2 regions of the uncultured Candidatus Kuenenia sp. genome follow, and region 1 is predicted to be linked to the other one. Evidence: riboswitches for the same ligand, from Rfam matches in the RefSeq annotation. Region 1 holds a riboswitch; the other holds the start of a gene.

Region 1 (8,258 bases):
TCTGGATTTACAAGGCCTGGGGTATTTAGAATATCCGTTGCGTATTGCTGAAAGGCCGGATTATTGCATGTGTTTTCGCAACATGCCACGCCGTGTTCTACTACTGTTTTTGCATATTCCTTCGCCAGGGTTTGTTCGACTTTTTCCGTCGGCTGCCAGTATTCTTTTCGTATAGTCTCCAGCATTCTGGCCGTAAGGGCTTGATACGCATAAGGGTTTTTCTTATTGAAAAATTCCTTTAAATCCATTCCGTATTTATCCTCGACATAGACCTCAAACGTCTCTTCCCAACGGGCAGCGTCTATTGTCTCTGGTACGGTAACCTGCCAGCCCCACATGTTTTCAATAAATTCAGCCATCTTGTTTGCCCCTTCAAAACCCTCCTTCTTCATTCCTTCAACCCATTCCGGATTCCAATAGCGTGACCGCAGTTCCATACCCATCATCCTGTCGATGGACGTTATTTCAGGTTTAGCCGGATTCATCATATTAGCGACAACCAGACCGGGCGACTTTCCATCCAGTTCCCTGACTGCTGCGGCTAATCCGCCCGCATACATAAAAAAATCGTCGTTATCAAAGGTTCCGTAAAGATTGGTAGAGCGGCTGTGCACAACCATCCTTGTTCCGCTTAACACCATTTTATAGACATCTTCCATCGGTTCTCCCCACAGGCCGTTTCCGTACCCATAGCTCATCCGTTTCAGATATTCCTGTCCTAAAACGGAGCTATCTTCCCATGTTCCGCTTGCACTTGCGATTCGTGATACATTCAAATCATACCTTCCGGGAGCCTCATCAAATATTCGAATTGCTGCATATTGTTCCGCCTTTTTTTGTGGCCAACCCTTTCGGATCAGTTTATCGGTTACTTCCTTGATATGTTGTTGTACATAGTTATCCTTTTCGTCAAGCCTTTTTACCATTTGAACGGCCTGATCAATGTATTGTGTCAACTGTCCAAACATCTCCTCTGCAGCAGAAGAAACGACTATATCAATTCTCGGACGCCCCAGCCTTTCTTTGGGAATGATTTTAATGCCTGTCACCTTCCCCCATTCATTCCAGATAGGTTCAACCCCTAACAGGTAAAGGATCTGAGATTCCAGCACACCTTCATGGCGTATCGTTTCCGTGCCCCAGATAACGAATGAAAGTTTTTCGGGATATTTTCCGTCATTTTTTGCCAGATAATTATCGAGGAGTTCCTGTGTCAGCTTGACGCTCACCTGCCATGCCTCTTTTTTCGGGATTTTATCCGGATTAAAGGCATAAAAATTTTTCCCAGTTGGCAAAGAATCTGGATTTCTTACGGGGTCATTTCCCGTTCCCGTTGGTATATATTGTCCATTCATGGCCTTGATTATACTTGACAATTCCCGCCTTGCCCCTTCCTGAATATTTTTGTCCAATTCATCGGCAGGAATATCTTTGACTACCTCCTTTATCGCCTGAATAGTAGAGAAACGAAGCGACTTATCAGGTACATGGCCAAATGTATGTAGTCCGTAAGGCATATTAAGCTGCTTCAATTCCTGAAGATACTCTCCTATTTTATGAATGACTTCATGATCAAACTTATGCTGGACATCACTATGGGTATCAATATTCAGGCACTCACCAATTTCTATGTCTTTCTCGATTCCCAGCTCTTTAATCTTTTTTATGATATTTTCCATGTATTGCCTTGCAAGTGCGGCATCCTGTCCAAGCGCCCGGTCATGATCGCCGATCAGTTCTTCAAGCCCGGCATATTCATGGTAAAGTCCTCCTTTTTTTAGCGGAGGTATCATATGATCTATCACAACCGCAGCACCCCGCCGTTTTGCTATAAGTCCCTCGCCGACATCATCTACGATATAAGGATATATTACCGGCAAATCCTGAATCAATGCCTCCGGCGGGTCGTCACCGGAGAGGCCGTTGCTTTTTCCAGGCAGCCATTCATGTGTACCATGCGTGCCGAAATGGATGACTGCGTCAGCGCCAAAACCATGTTTCAGCCATAAATAGGCGCCCAGATACTGATGGTGTGGAGACAGATCTTTGCTATGATACATGGCTTCCTTATCTTGCAGCCAGCCTCTTACCGGCTGCGGGAGGATGACAACGTTTCCACGTTGTATTGCAGGAATAACCATATATTTTTTCTCTTGCTTCGGGTCAGTCCACATCATCACATTGGATTCTTCAACCGTTCCCCAATCCTTATTGACGTCTTTCATAAAATTCACAGATAAATTCCTCTCCCACTTTTGGTACTCCGCCAGAGGCAGCAATACACATTTCCCGTTTTCTACCATCTCTTCAAGTTCGCCTGGCGCCCAATTCCCGACATTTCTCCCGTATTTAAGAGAATTTGAGAGGAGTATTTCGGGATCAATTGCTTCAGTACCGACGTCGTATCCACACTCCTCCATCTTTTTCAACACATTCGCAATGCTGGCAAATACGTTAAGATAACTTGCACCGATATGTTGCTTCCCCGGCGGATAGTTCCAGTAAAATATCGCCACCTTTTTATCGGAGTTGTTTTTTCTTTGTAAACGGATCCATGCCTTTATGCGATTAACCGCCCGGTCAATACGCTCCGGTATGGGCTTTCGTTGTTCGATAAAAAACCCTGTTGCATCATCCTTTTCACGGATACGATATGATACGACTGTAGGCTGAATAAGACCGGCAATTTCAGGAATACCCAACTGCCAGCTTACCTCCAAAGAACTCAAACCTTCAGGGTCATTCTCCCACGTTTTTCCGTCTTTTCCATAAACGGTAATCAGGTTGATTACCGGTACTCCGCATTTCTCTAGCGAATCCGTAGCCTTAAAATCTGAAAAACGAAATAAAAAAGAAAGTATACCGGAAACCCTTGAATTCCCTCTGTCATCGACTAATAGTTTTTCAGCGACTGACCCCTCGGGGTAACCGAACGCTACAAATGCATTAAATCCTTTTTCTTCAAGTTTGCGAATTATGTCATCTTCTACTCCGTTTTGGTTTTGTTCGCAAAAAGAGGAGTACGTCAGAACTGCGATCCATGGCGCATTTTCTTTGAAATAGCCAGATTTTTTATACCAGCCTTCGTACTCCTCAAACGTTTCAAAATACATCTCCTGCGAAATGTGGCGGTGGTAGTAACCGTTTTTCAGCCGTTTCATGAATGACGCCGGTTTAATTTCAGAAATATTGGCATATTTTGCCAGGGAGAATAGTACCATATTCTGAAAATTTTCAATCCCTCCGCAATCAAAATACGAACGAAACTCTTCATCATAAGTAAACCCCAGTTCAATGTACTCCTTACCTAATCCTGCCGATTTGTTAATTGGCAATATACGCGCTCCATTGGAAATAGCCTTCCGGATTACCTCACCATCAAAACCCGATTGTGTTGAAGTTGAAATCCGTATACCCATGATATCAATAACAATGATGTCGGAGCCCTCTATCTCGTGGGGATTAAAGTCAGCATCTAAATCGGTCTTACTGACAAGTTCAAAATTTACCTGGCTTTTCAAAGATGGATATTTTGTCCAGATGCCTTTTATCACTTTAACGACCGTAGGCGTAAGGTAGTTTCCTACAAGAAAAGTGTATTTTACCGGTTTGGTTTCTTCCGCGAGAGAAAAAGGAAGATAGAGAACAAACACGGTAAATACGATTATCATCACACATTTTTTCATTGTTCACTCCTTCGCGGAGAACAAACATCTTTAGTATATTCCCATCTCATACGATCTCCTTCATTGAGAATACGTTTATAGGCAAGAGACGTTGCGCGTTTACCATTAATGTCGTAATACCACGCCATATCCCCCCTTTGCCCTTCAACACCGTCAATAGAATTAACAAAAATGAATTCGCCAGATTGTTTTGTTTCAATCTTTGCAACAGATTGAAGCGCTTCTAATACAGTAATGCCCTGTTTCCATTTTGTTTCTACTTTACGGCTTTGCTGTAACCCTCCATAATCAATTTCTACCGTTATGCTCTGGTTAGCGCCGAACGTTGCGGGTAAAAGCACAAAAATAACAAACATTCCTAACATTCTACTTAAGTGTTTCATAGTTGCTGCTCCTCCTTATCTTAATATCCATTAAACAAACGGTTCTTTTTACATTCCCGTATTTTAAAACCTGAATTCCACTCCCCCGTACGCTGTAAAACCGAGGGAACCAAAGCCAGTTACCTCTTCGTAGTCATAATCAAAAAGGTTTTCGAACCTGACATAAGCAGCCATAAACTTTGTGACGTCATAGCGAGTCGCCTGATTGACCGTCCAGTAGTTATCCATCTTCGTTCCATTGCTGTCTATTCTGTCCCTTACCATTATCCCTGTTACGTTTATATTTAATTTCTCAATGGGATTGGTGTTAAGCCCAAACGTTGCCCTGTTCTCAGGTCTGCGGGGTAGTTGCCGACCTGTTTCTCTGTCCCTGGTTTCTGTATACGTGTACGTTCCGGTAAATGAAAGGATGGTAAATGGTCTATAGGTTAGAATGGTTTCGATGCCCTGTGACTCTGCCCTGGCTGCGTTTTCTGCCAGGTAGCTGCCATCGGGCTGCACAGTGGCAGTGATAAGGTTTTTAAAGTTATTTTCAAAGTAGGTGACGTCGATGGTTAGTGTGTCTTTGAGAATCTCTTTTTCAACACCGAAATCCCATCCATTGCTTTCTTCCGGACGCAGGTGCGGATTCCCGTAGTATGGGTAAATCAGTTCATTCAAACTTGGCGCCCGAAATCCCTTTCCCCATGAACCATGTAGTCTGGCGCCAATTTCCTCCATGTTATAAGACGCCGTTGTTCTATACGTAAGATGAGATCCGAATGTGCTAAAGTCGTCGTGGCGTAATCCGATTGTCCAGTGCAACGACTCAAACAATTCTATTTGGTTTTGCAGAAAAACCGCATTGTTCCGGTAGGTTTGCCCGTCATACTTACCCTCGTTTTTACCTTCCAACACTTCATATTCGTAACCGAGTGTTATCGTATTTACGTCAAAGAGTAAAAAGTCTGATTGATGTTCTGCCCGCCAGACCCTTGTAGGAATGCGAAATCTGCCCGACTCATCCGTGGGATCAAAGCCTTTTAGTTCTGTATCGTTAACTGAGATGAGAAATGAGGGAGTCCATATATCAAAAAAAGTCTTGCTGGCCTTCGCAGAGAAAAGAACCTCGTCTGTAGTTTGGCGTCTGTCAGGGTCGTCAACCGCACCAACACCATATACAAACGCATCATATTCAAAATCCGAGTGAGACCCCCTTATGGTTGCATCAACCCTCCCGTTATCCAGGAAATTCCATCCCAGCCGTGCAGAACCGGTAACATTTTCATAGCCATCATTTTCGCTCCCGCTGCTGGCTGCTGATATTCCCTGTGTTTTCAGCCATGAAGCGCCTGTAGAATAATCAAATCTTTCATTTCCGCCTGAAGCATTCGCCGTATGCCTGTGGGTATCGCGCATCCCGTACTCGGTTCCAAGGGTAACTTTGTTATCGCCTGCCCCTTTTTTTGTAATAATATTAACAACACCGCCAATCGCTTCAGAGCCATACAGGGTGCTTTGAGGTCCGCGCAGAATTTCTACTCTCTCAATGTTGTCCGTAGAAAGATTCGCAAAATTAAATGCCCCGGATGTGGGACTATTCATCTGAACACCATCAACAAATACGAGGGTATGCGCGGCTGACGCCCCCCTTATGAACAAGTTTGTAGCACCGCCTATCCCCTGAGTTCTTGTAACTTCAATCCCAGGCGCCTGACGCAAAACATCAAGCAACAGCGGCGACTTGCTATTCTCAATGTCTTTTTGTGTAATAATCGATAGGGAACTGCCGACATTTTTTCTCAACTGTTTCGTCCGTGTCGGTGTTATTACGGTATCTTCCGTATCATTAGCATCTTCACATTGCCTGTCTTTTCCATCCTTTGGCGGTGGGTCTTTAGGCGTTTCCGGCGAAGGTATTGTGGTATGGGATGGCGGTATCTTTTCATCAACCGGCAAAGGGTATACCTCAGGCTCCTCCGGGATATTTTTCACATTGTCCGGTTGTTTTTGAAACGTTTCAATTGATTTGAATTCATTGGCAGGATATGCTTCTTCTATTACTCCAGGTATCTCTTCCTTTCCCGGGATACGGATAATAAGCTTTTCTTGTGTAGCCTGATTCCTCGATTTCTCCGCCCATTTGAGAAGTATTATGTTATTTGTTTCCCTTTCTTCTTTTAAAACAGGAATTGATTCCCCTGCTGCCGATACGCCTGGGTATTGATAAAAGGCAAGCGCTAAAATACCTGTTACTATGATTAGCAAATGCTTCACTCGTGTTCTCCTTTTTCCCTCGAAAAAATAGTATGAGAAGTTGTGCAAGACAGGTCTCCTGGCTTTCGGGTCATCCTACTTTCCGCGCCTTCCCGAAAAGCCGTCCATTAATTTAAACGGCTTTACAGTGACATTATGCGGATTTCGTCTCCGGTTACAGTTGCGGGGCAGCTCCCGTTGCTCAAAATCGATGAGAGGGGATTCCCTGGCACCTTGCACACAAATACAAATTATTATTTTTAAATATTAATACATAAATTTTCCCCCCTTTCTTTGTTATAAGGTAAAAATGCTCATTTGCCAGCCCTCAGCCCTCAATCGGCAATCCTCAGTCCTCAGTAGGCAATTTCACAATTGTTAATTGCCGACTGCCAATTGCCAACTACAAGCCGACAGCAGAAGGAACAGTTAAATATTTTGCCAAAAAGCACGCACTGACGAATGGAAGTGTGCAAAGAAGTTACTGAAAAGACACTAAAACTCGATTTGTGTTCGTATGCCAAATAAGGTCACAACAGCAGTATCCATTAATCCGTCGGGGTTAAAACGGCCTGAAATAGTGGCGTAATGGCAATGTGCCTGTTAAGGACAAAACGGTAGTATATCTCGGTTGCAGATTCTTTAATCCCATCATCTGCTTTTGAATAACCAAAGGCAAAAGCTGCGCTGTCTTTTTCGCGCATGGGAACCGGTCTCCATTGATTTTAAACCAAAGGCGATAATTGCCTTCTCTTCCAAAAAGGCTATCGGAGTGTAAACCAACCTCTCCTATTCCGTAGAAGCCCTTTCCTATCCCCAGTCCCATATTGTCACTATCTGCACTTTGCAGTCCTAACCGGAAATTCAGGCCGTTTTCCATCTCGTAAATAGATACTGCACCGGGGCCGTTATGCGGCACTTCTAATGCAAGATTATTTACAAAGGCGCTGGTTATAAACATGGTTGTCTCATCATTGGCTACGGCATTGCTGTCAAAGTAGTTTGTCAGATCTATCTTTCCTGCCACAAGGCTTACCTGTTGTCCGAACAATTTTGTCTCAAACCACATCTCCCGAACGGATAAGCGATCGGTACCGTTATTGTACCGAAATGCCCCAGCATCATCATTGAGACCGGAAAGGCTGTCGGCATGTTCATCAGGCCCGTTTCCTCCAATTGCCTCTAAATCCAGAAATAATGTTGTGAGATCTGAGAGTTTGTAGAGAAAAAATAAATCCAGCGAGCCTTACGGGAAAAACGCCCGTTTCTCGCCGCCACTTAAAATCTGCGGAACAATAGCCGTACTACTAAGCCCTATTTGAAATCGTTTTTCTTCAGTGGGATATGTTTCTTCTACAGGTTTTTGTGTTTCTTCCTTTTCGGGGAGGCGGATAACACGCTTTTCCTGTGCGGCTTGATTATCCTGCTTTTTCGGCCAATCGAAAATATCTATCCCGTCTGTTTCTTCTTTTTTTTCTGACATTGATATCGATTTTATTGCTTCTAATGGTTCGGCATGACCATAAAAAATAGGCACAACAATAATCATTGGCATAATTAGCAAACACTTCATTTGTAGTCTTATTTCCCTATGGAAGCGGGGCTTCCAATGCAATTACGTTTCCAAGCCGGACAGACTGGGTCAAATGGGCAATTCTATCCTATTTCACGATATGAATTTCCCTCTTTAATAGAAAAACAGTAATAAATTAAGCATAAAATAGGCAAAATGTGATAAGTTGCCCCCACTTTTGAGACAACAAGGTTCATTTGTCCCAGTCTGCGAAGCCTGGGAACGAGCGTTTTTAAAGTATCTATTCTTAATAAGGACTTCGGCGATTTTCAACAATGTAGCGGCAAAGCGTGCCTTGTCGTTACATGAACAGTTTGAAATCTCTAAACGTTTAATATAGCTTTTTAATATTGATATGGTTGGGTGGCGCGGACAAACTCC
Region 2 (8,258 bases), on a different contig from region 1:
TGCGGCAATAAACGCATCGTCTTCCATTGAAACCATTGCGGCATATTGGGCAAAGGTATTGACCGTCCATGGTTCCTTATATTCCAGGAGCTTTTCCGCTACGTTTGCGTGGGCGACGAGATATCCTATTCTCAAACCAGGAAATCCGTAAAATTTTGTAAGAGACCGTACTACAATGAGGTTTTCAAGTGTACCTGCTTCATTTATCACCGTGTATCTCTCCGGCTCATCCACAAAATCCATGAATGCCTCATCTACTACAAACATTACATTTGAATGTTGTTGTATCATTGCCAATAGCGTACGCTTCTCAATTAATAATCCGGTGGGATTATTCGGATTACAGAGGAAAAGCATGCCCGCCTTTTCATCCTGGAAATAATTTTTATTGTAGTGGAAAGAAAAATCGTCTTCGTCATTGAGGGCATACGGGACTACTTCCGTGCCGCTGCATTTTAAAGCCTCTGGAAATTCACTGAAAGACGGTTGCAGGATAATTCCTTTTACAGGTTTTAAAGCGCGGGGCGCCAGATAAAATAATTCCGTAGAGCCATTTCCTACAACAATCTCGTTGGCGGAATGCGCTATTTTCCGCGCTATATATTTTTTCAGACTGTAGCAATCAATATCGGGATAATGCAATATATCGTCGAAATTTTCGAAAACTGTTTTGTGCACGCCTTCCGGATATCCGAGTGGATTAATGTTCGCGCTGAAATCAAGAACAGCGTTTTTGGTATGTACATTTGTATGCTCTCTATATCCGCCATGACCCTTAAACATATTACACTCCGGATTCTATGCCTGAAACTCTGCTTTTAAAAAATACGAAATTCGAAGTACGAAATACGAAACAAATCCGAATAACAAGACATAAAATTCAAAACACACAACAAATATGAAGCACGAAATGCGAGAGACGAAAGAGGCATTTGTTTAGAATTTCGAATCATTTTGTCATTAGAATTTGTTTCGTATTTCACCATATCTGCGGATAAAAAGTATTTTCACCTGAAAATGTCTGCCATTTAAACTACTCTTCTGAAATATTCAATGCGGCTGATTTTGCCGTATGACTCCCATTTAGTTTTTGTACCAAAAATTTTCTTGCCTCACCAATGGTAAGGGGTAAATTTGCCATTGAAATGTAATCTTTATCCCTTAACAGCCTCATAAGTTGCGCTATTTGAGGCAATTCGAGATACATCTTCTCCAATTTCTCTGTTTTCGAGAAAACGTTTTCCGGCGTGCCTTCACACACAATATTTCCCTCATACATAACGGCCATCCTGCTCATGTAAACAGGCACAACATCTACCACATTTGTTGCCATAATAATGGTAATCCCACATTCATGGTTAAGTCTCTGAAGCAGCCTCATAAGTTGTGTTACTCCGGCTGGGTCTAAACCGCTCGTGGGTTCGTCTAGTAAAAGAATTTCCGGCCTCATTGCGAGCACCCCGGCAATGCAAATCCTTTTTTTCTGTCCATAGCTTAAATACCCAACAAACTTATCTGCACAGTGTCGCATATTCACTAACATCAATGCCTCTTCCACCCTCCGCTCAATTTCTTCTTTTGAAAGCCCTAAATTCATAGGCCCGAATGCCACGTCTTCCCGTACTGTTTGAGCAAACAACTGATCATTCGGATCCTGAAACACAATACCTACGCGTTGAACTATCTCACGGGAAGGATACTTCCGTAACGGTCTTCCGTCTAAAAGAACCTCCCCCTCTTGTATTTTCAATAAACCGTTGAAATGTTTTAATAAGGTGGTTTTCCCAGACCCGTTTGGCCCAAGAATTGCCCAAAATGCACCTTTTTCAATATCCAAACATACCCCGCCAAGGGCAAGTGTCCCGTCCGAATATTTATACCGGATATTTTTAGCCTGAAGTATTACCATATCCGTATATTCCCCGCATAGAGAAGAAAGGGGAGAAAGAGGGTCATCCCTGAGAAATAAATATATTCATTTTTACCCAAGGGCTTTAAATGGCAGGTTAATATACATCCTCCCTTATAGCCCCGTGCATACATCGCCTCAGAAGTGCGCTCCGCCCTTTCAACGGCACGGATAATAAGCATTCCACCCAAAATCCCGAGGGATTTTATTGCTTTTAACCATGAGGCATGCCCTAAACGCGCCTTTTGCGCAAACCAGATTGCAGACACTTCATCCAATAATTGGAAAATGTACCGATACATAAAAGACATAAGTTCCAGAACGGTATCCGGCATACGAAACCATTTAAGTCCTGCATTTAGCCGACTCATTGTTGTAGTGAAGGCAAATAAAATCACCAGAGAAATCCCCCCGAGTATTTTGCCTCCAGTTTGCAGTCCGCCAAGAAGACCTTCTTTCTTTAAGGACATGATATATCCCCCAATGGAAAAAGAAACCCATTCCTCTTGTCCTTCATGCAATCCCTTGACCACTAGCATCATAACCGCAAATAATAATGGCAATACCATCTTTTTTATTATTGCCAGAGGAGAAATTTTCAGTGTAAGCAGAAAAACGAACGATATGAAAAGAAAAGAGAGAGACACAAAAACATTTTTTGCCCATATATTTATTGCCAGCATTGATAAGATGTAGATCAACTTGACCCTTACATCGATCCTCGTCAACCAGTTATCTCTCCGGGCATACCTGTCTGTAAATGTGAGATGAAAAAATCCCATAATGAGACGCCTTCTCTAAAAAACTTTCTCTGCTCTGTGGTTAAAATCCTTTTTGCCGGTCTGAGGCATTACCTCTTAAGATACTACATTATTTCTCATAAAATATCTTTCTGGCGTTAAACCCTATAACAAAGCCTCCTATTACACCGGCAAGTGTGAATACAAACAGGAGCAAATCCCCCTGATCAGTATTAATGTAAGGATCACGGGGTGGACGTCCATACTGGCTGGCATATTTTCCTACTATGCTCACATCAATTCCGGTCCACGCACCTTCACCTTCAACTGAATGGATTGTTCCTGTTATTTCAGTGGCTTTTGCCTGATTTTCATGTTCGGTTACACGAATCATCTCAAAATTATCTGCATGCGCCGCAGATAAAAATGAAACCATACCGGCCAAATAAAGTAAAAAAACGATATACACGGTAAATTTAAACAGGTTTTGCATTTTTCTTTATCATCCCAAGTTGAACCAAAATATCCGGCCTTCTTTTTTCTATAAAAACCAGAATAAATCCAACAACCACGCCTTCCACAATACATAAGACCCCCTGTGAGGTCATCATAAAGACGCCAAATATTTCTGCAGTCGCCCTGAAGAAAGACCCACCATTATTTATTACGAGCAATCCCAGTTCAATAGAGGTACCCAAATAAGTAAATAAATCAGAAATTACACCTGCAAAGAAGCCGCACCAAAATAATGGCATGCCGCAGCGCCGGGTTATTTTGAACGCAAAAAATCCGGAGAAAGAGCCTAAAATACCCATGGAAAATATATTCCCGCCCAGCGTTGTTAACCCGCCATGCGCCAAAAACAAGGCTTGAATAAGCAAGGCAATGCCCGCTATCAGTACACTGACAAAAGGTCCCAGCAAAATAGCACTCATGCCTGTGCCGCATGGATGGGAAGTTGCCATTCCGTTTAATGCTACGACGGGAACGGGGAAGCACGAAAAAACGAATACTGCCGCTCCCAGCATGCCAACTAACGGCAGGTAACTATGCATCTCTCTTTTCTTCCGTTTCACCTGGTAAATCCCAATACCTAAAAAAGGAATCGAGACGGCAAACAATGTTACTGCCCATTCTGTGGGCAGAATTCCTTCTGTAATGTGCATTGCATATGCAGCCTTATCGGAAACAAGGAACACGAGCAAAAAAACCGTTATATTTAACAGAAACATTTTTGTACTTTTCAAAACTTTCTCCCGTAAAACAAAAAAACCCATACCTTCAATGTTGAAGATATGGGTTTTCTATTTTATCGAAAAAATAGGCTTGCCGCCTATTCTCATGAAAATAATTACACTCAAAAACTTCACCTTCTTTACCATCGAAGATTTCGTGAAGCAATTACAGGCAGGTCTTCTGGCTCCCGGATCGTTCTACTGGTCACTCCTTCCCGGAAAGCCGTTTAAGCGACTTTTCCAGTGGCGTTGTGACGTTCGTCCCCGGTTACAGCGGCGGGTCCGCTCCTCGTCGCAAATTCTGTTTTGCGGCATGGATTCCCTTTTTATTTCTGCAATAATGAGAAATCACCTGTAATCGAACATAGTAATAATAAATAAAAGAGCGGTCTGATGCACGAAAGACTTTCGGGATTCTACTTTGAGCAAGTCAAATTTGTCAAATGGAAAATAAAACGCTTCACTGTAAACCATGCATTTTATCAATTGCAGCGTTAATGGTAACCATGCAAAACCCTTATATTTGCTCATATATTCTATTGATATGCATACGGTAACTGTATATATTTCGTAAAGTCAAATGGATAAACTATTTTCCGCAAATAATGAGAACCATTAAAAATGTTAGATATTTCAAAATTACAACTACATTCAGGCAATACCACGCCAACATCAGTCATTTATGCCGTACTCCTTTAGTTTGTGTTTTCAACCTTAATTGCAATTACCTATGAGAAGACCTTTCGGGGGCTTTCCTACTCAAGAAATTTTGTTCAGGTGCTCATACTCAGTTCCGTAGTGGCGGCAACTGTTATGCAGGCGATAGGGGACAGCCTTGCAAGGGGCCCGGTATGCTTGGCGCATTGGCAATTGTTTGGTTCAGAACCAATTTCAGAGACCCAAGAGATATTATCTTCATGTTTGCAAGCCTCGCGGCAGGTATTTCTGTAGTAGTCAAAGGGTATACTATTGCGACAGGCGGCGTTATTGGTTTTTGTGTTATTGCAGTTATCCTGTATTTTTCCCCATTCGGACAAACCAGTTATTTTGACGGCATGTTGCGGTTTAATCTTTAAAACCTTCCCTCTTCAAAAAATATGCTTGAAAAGGTTCTTCATGACTATTGTAAAATCTTTGCGCTCATTACACTCTGTGATATGGTGCAGGGCAATCGCCTTGATTACGCCTATCATATAAAACGGAAAAGGATGAAAAGGATGAAAAGGAAATACAAGGCATAGACTATTTTGTAATATGAGTTTACAAGGTAAGGGCAAGATAATTTCTCCGCTCTGCAGCCTTCAAATACAGACGACTTTAAGGGGTGTATTATGATGGTTTATGTGTGTGTGAAAATCGGTGTTCAATTTCTTTTGGAGTAGGTATAAACCTCCCCTTCATTCATTCCAACCGCATGGATGTCAATCGCAGAAAACTTCAATTTTTATCTGTAAAGGGCGAGCATGAAGAACTAAAAAGGTCTTTGGGAGAAAATGTGCGATTACTTTCCGGGGAAATGAACAACATATTTCGGCAGTATGATGTGCTCATGGAAGAAAAAACAACGGGCGGCACGGAATCAGCACTAAAAAAATATATGGAAACAGAAGGCATCGATCCGCTAATGCTGCTCGATATGCAGGAAAGCATTGTTAAAACGGACATCCTCATTAAGCAATGGCAATATGAAATTTACACAAAGTACCTTGAATACCTGGATATCTCAGGGCAATTAACCAGACTCCCTATTCGAAATTATCTTTCCCCGGACTTAGGGCAAATAGAGTTCTAAATATATGATTGAAGAGACAGCGCTGACCATCCGGAGGCGATACGAGTTGAAATTTGTCATTCCAAAAGAAATGATAGAACCCATTTCGCGTTTTGCTTCTATTTATTGTTCTCCCTACAAATATTCTTCAAATGCTGATAATGGTTTTTATTGCATAAACAATCTGCATTTTGATACTCCAGATTATTTATTTCTTATGCAAAGGCTGGACAAATGTAACAGAAGACTTCATCTGAGGATTCGTTCGTACCTCAATTCCAAAAAGTATCGCTGTTTTCTTGAAGTGAAAGAGAAGACCGGGGATATTGTCAACAAATACAGGGCGCCTCTTTATGATGAAAACTGGCGCAGGATGTTTGAAGACCTGGATTATTCATCGTGTGAAGAAAAAGACTTTGACCCGAATTCGTCCAAAACGCATTTCCTGAAGACGGCATATTTCTATAATGCAACGCCTAAAATGTTGTCTCAATATTGGAGGAAGGCATATGTATCCAATGTGAATGAATATGCGAGGGTAACGTTCGACACCGACCTGAGATATCAGCCGGCAGGGGGATATTGTATTATTCAGGATGAGAATAAAGTGGTTTCGCTGGATGACGAAACGCTTTTTGCCCAGAATGCAACGTCATACTGGAACTCAAGTGCTACACCATGCAGGTACCCTTATGGATGATCGATCTTATCCGGCATTTCAATCTCCAGCGGCAGGGTTTTTCAAAATATGTTGAAGGCATCATAAATGTCCTGCAACTTTACAAATATGATTCCGGGGTGAGACAGGCATCATCTGTATTGTTTTAACACAGAATTAAAGTTATGATTTACGGCCAAGGCGCCATTGCTCCAATTCCTTTTTTAATGGCAGCCAATATTCCCGATCTTTTTTCCTTTCGGCACTTTCTTCTTGTATGAGGAGAGATTCAATTTCTTCCACGTTTTGGTTTAATACTGCTTTAAGCAGTGACCGGGTAGGTATAAGATTTTTACATAATGCAGCATTTTTCCTTGCTATTTCCATGAGTAAAACAGGAGTCCTGCATTCCATGAGCCAGAAAATAATCTTTTCTTTCCCGGCTTTTCTATAACCCTGCGTGACGTCGGTTTCAATGAGACGGCGAATCATGGGCCAGTCCTTTTCGCGCTGCGTCTTTTTAGCCTGAATTAAATCCGGTAGTGAAAGAATACCCATCTCACCAATCTCCGGCAACTTCACAATGGACCTTCTCTCCCATAATTGCTCAAAATCGGAACAGCCTCGCATTTTAGCCATCATATCAATGCGCAAGCCTTCTACCCCTTCTGCATTGCAACGGAAATGGCATGCATGACCTCGTCTGAGTACTTGTTTGCCCAGTGGCGGTACAAATATGGTTTCAGCTTTCAAACATTTCAGTGCCTTTTTTATAGCTGAAATGTTCTTTGTATCAATCCCGATAGAAAAATCTATATCACGACTGAACTCAGATCCGCCGTATAAAATGCACGCCTGGCCTCCCATAAGCAGGTATCGAACGCTGCAATTCTGGAAAGTCAAAAGGGCTTTGTGAATCGGGTTCTGGATCAAAACTCCCTCCAAGTTCTAAATATATCGGCCAAAGTTTAGAGCTTTCAATGTATCTCTGTTCAGGTGTTAATTTCGCCCAATCTTCTTGTTCTTCATTAAAAAATAGCTTTAAATTTATTTGCATGGGTAATTTTCTCTATTCTGACCTACCACATAAACTAAACGGTTACAAAATTTTGCAATTGCGTGGGTTGTGCTGATAAAGCCAGCAACTATCGCTGAAAACTGTATAAGTGGGTCGGCTTGATAAGCCTTTGTCCGAAGCGCTAGGTAGATGTTTTCGTTGTGGACAAATCCCTTTAGTTTTAGAATATTATCATTGTTCTGCCTGATTTTCGAAGTTTATAACACAATGGGAGAGATATTAAAATATCTTTGCGACTGCAACTGCAATGCTAGTGCAGCCTGCGACGATAGCGAATATTTTCATTAGAAGATCGGAGTGTGAGGCTTTTATGCGCCATTCCAAAGTAGTCATTTCTGTGTGCATTTCTTTGCGAAACTCATCGAATTGTTTATTAACGCCGTCGAATCTTTTATTAATCTCGTCGAATTGCCTGTTTGTGTCTTCGTGCATTCTGCTGATAAAGTCTTTTAAACTCTGCTGTCCGTCAACGTGGGATTCCTCTATTATGTCCGTAAGCACCTCGGCTTGTTCGTGCGGGAATCCGACCGCTTCTAACTTTCTGATATTACTGAGTTCTTTGGTTATTGGCATTTTAGTCTCCTGTTTAGAATCCTATCATTGTTCTGCCTGATTTTCAACGTTTATTGCTGCCTGCAAAACCTCCTTTTCGAATTTACGATTCTAGATTTTAGATTTAAAAAATCGTACTTCTAAAAATGTAGGATTATAAAATCTTTTCTAATTCTACAGTATCTCCACTATTGCTTTTCCAACGGTAAATAGCTCCCTTTTGACTTTCAAGCTTGTTGAAATGCTTCTTGACTAAAACGAACGTTTCTTATAAAATTTCCAAACCATACGTTATTTACTAAATACGACAAACTT

What was found. A riboswitch is a leader RNA that binds a small molecule or an ion and turns the genes downstream of it on or off. The one in region 1 is predicted to bind cobalamin.
Region 2: another riboswitch for cobalamin. It lies ahead of QZT26_RS14555 (energy-coupling factor ABC transporter permease); the one in region 1 lies ahead of QZT26_RS09075 (TonB-dependent receptor).

Annotation. Positions count from the first base shown of each region.
Region 1 is NZ_CAADGZ010000049.1:11,418-19,675, reverse strand. Features, by position in the region: gene QZT26_RS09085 (cobaltochelatase subunit CobN) at 1-3,686, opposite strand, end outside; gene QZT26_RS09080 (DUF4430 domain-containing protein) at 3,683-4,069, opposite strand; gene QZT26_RS09075 (TonB-dependent receptor) at 4,133-6,325, opposite strand; cobalamin riboswitch at 6,356-6,575, opposite strand; gene QZT26_RS09070 (carbohydrate porin) at 6,867-7,544, opposite strand; gene QZT26_RS09065 (hypothetical protein) at 7,551-7,877, opposite strand.
Region 2 is NZ_CAADGZ010000128.1:618-8,875, forward strand. Features, by position in the region: gene cobD (threonine-phosphate decarboxylase CobD) at 1-783, opposite strand, end outside; gene QZT26_RS14540 (ATP-binding cassette domain-containing protein) at 1,034-1,909, opposite strand; gene cbiQ (cobalt ECF transporter T component CbiQ) at 1,903-2,691, opposite strand; gene QZT26_RS14550 (hypothetical protein) at 2,780-3,142, opposite strand; gene QZT26_RS14555 (energy-coupling factor ABC transporter permease) at 3,126-3,896, opposite strand; cobalamin riboswitch at 4,038-4,255, opposite strand; gene QZT26_RS14560 (hypothetical protein) at 4,736-4,960, shown strand; gene QZT26_RS14565 (hypothetical protein) at 5,230-5,676, shown strand; gene QZT26_RS14570 (polyphosphate polymerase domain-containing protein) at 5,681-6,355, shown strand; gene QZT26_RS14575 (hypothetical protein) at 6,497-7,246, opposite strand; gene QZT26_RS14580 (hypothetical protein) at 7,611-7,964, opposite strand.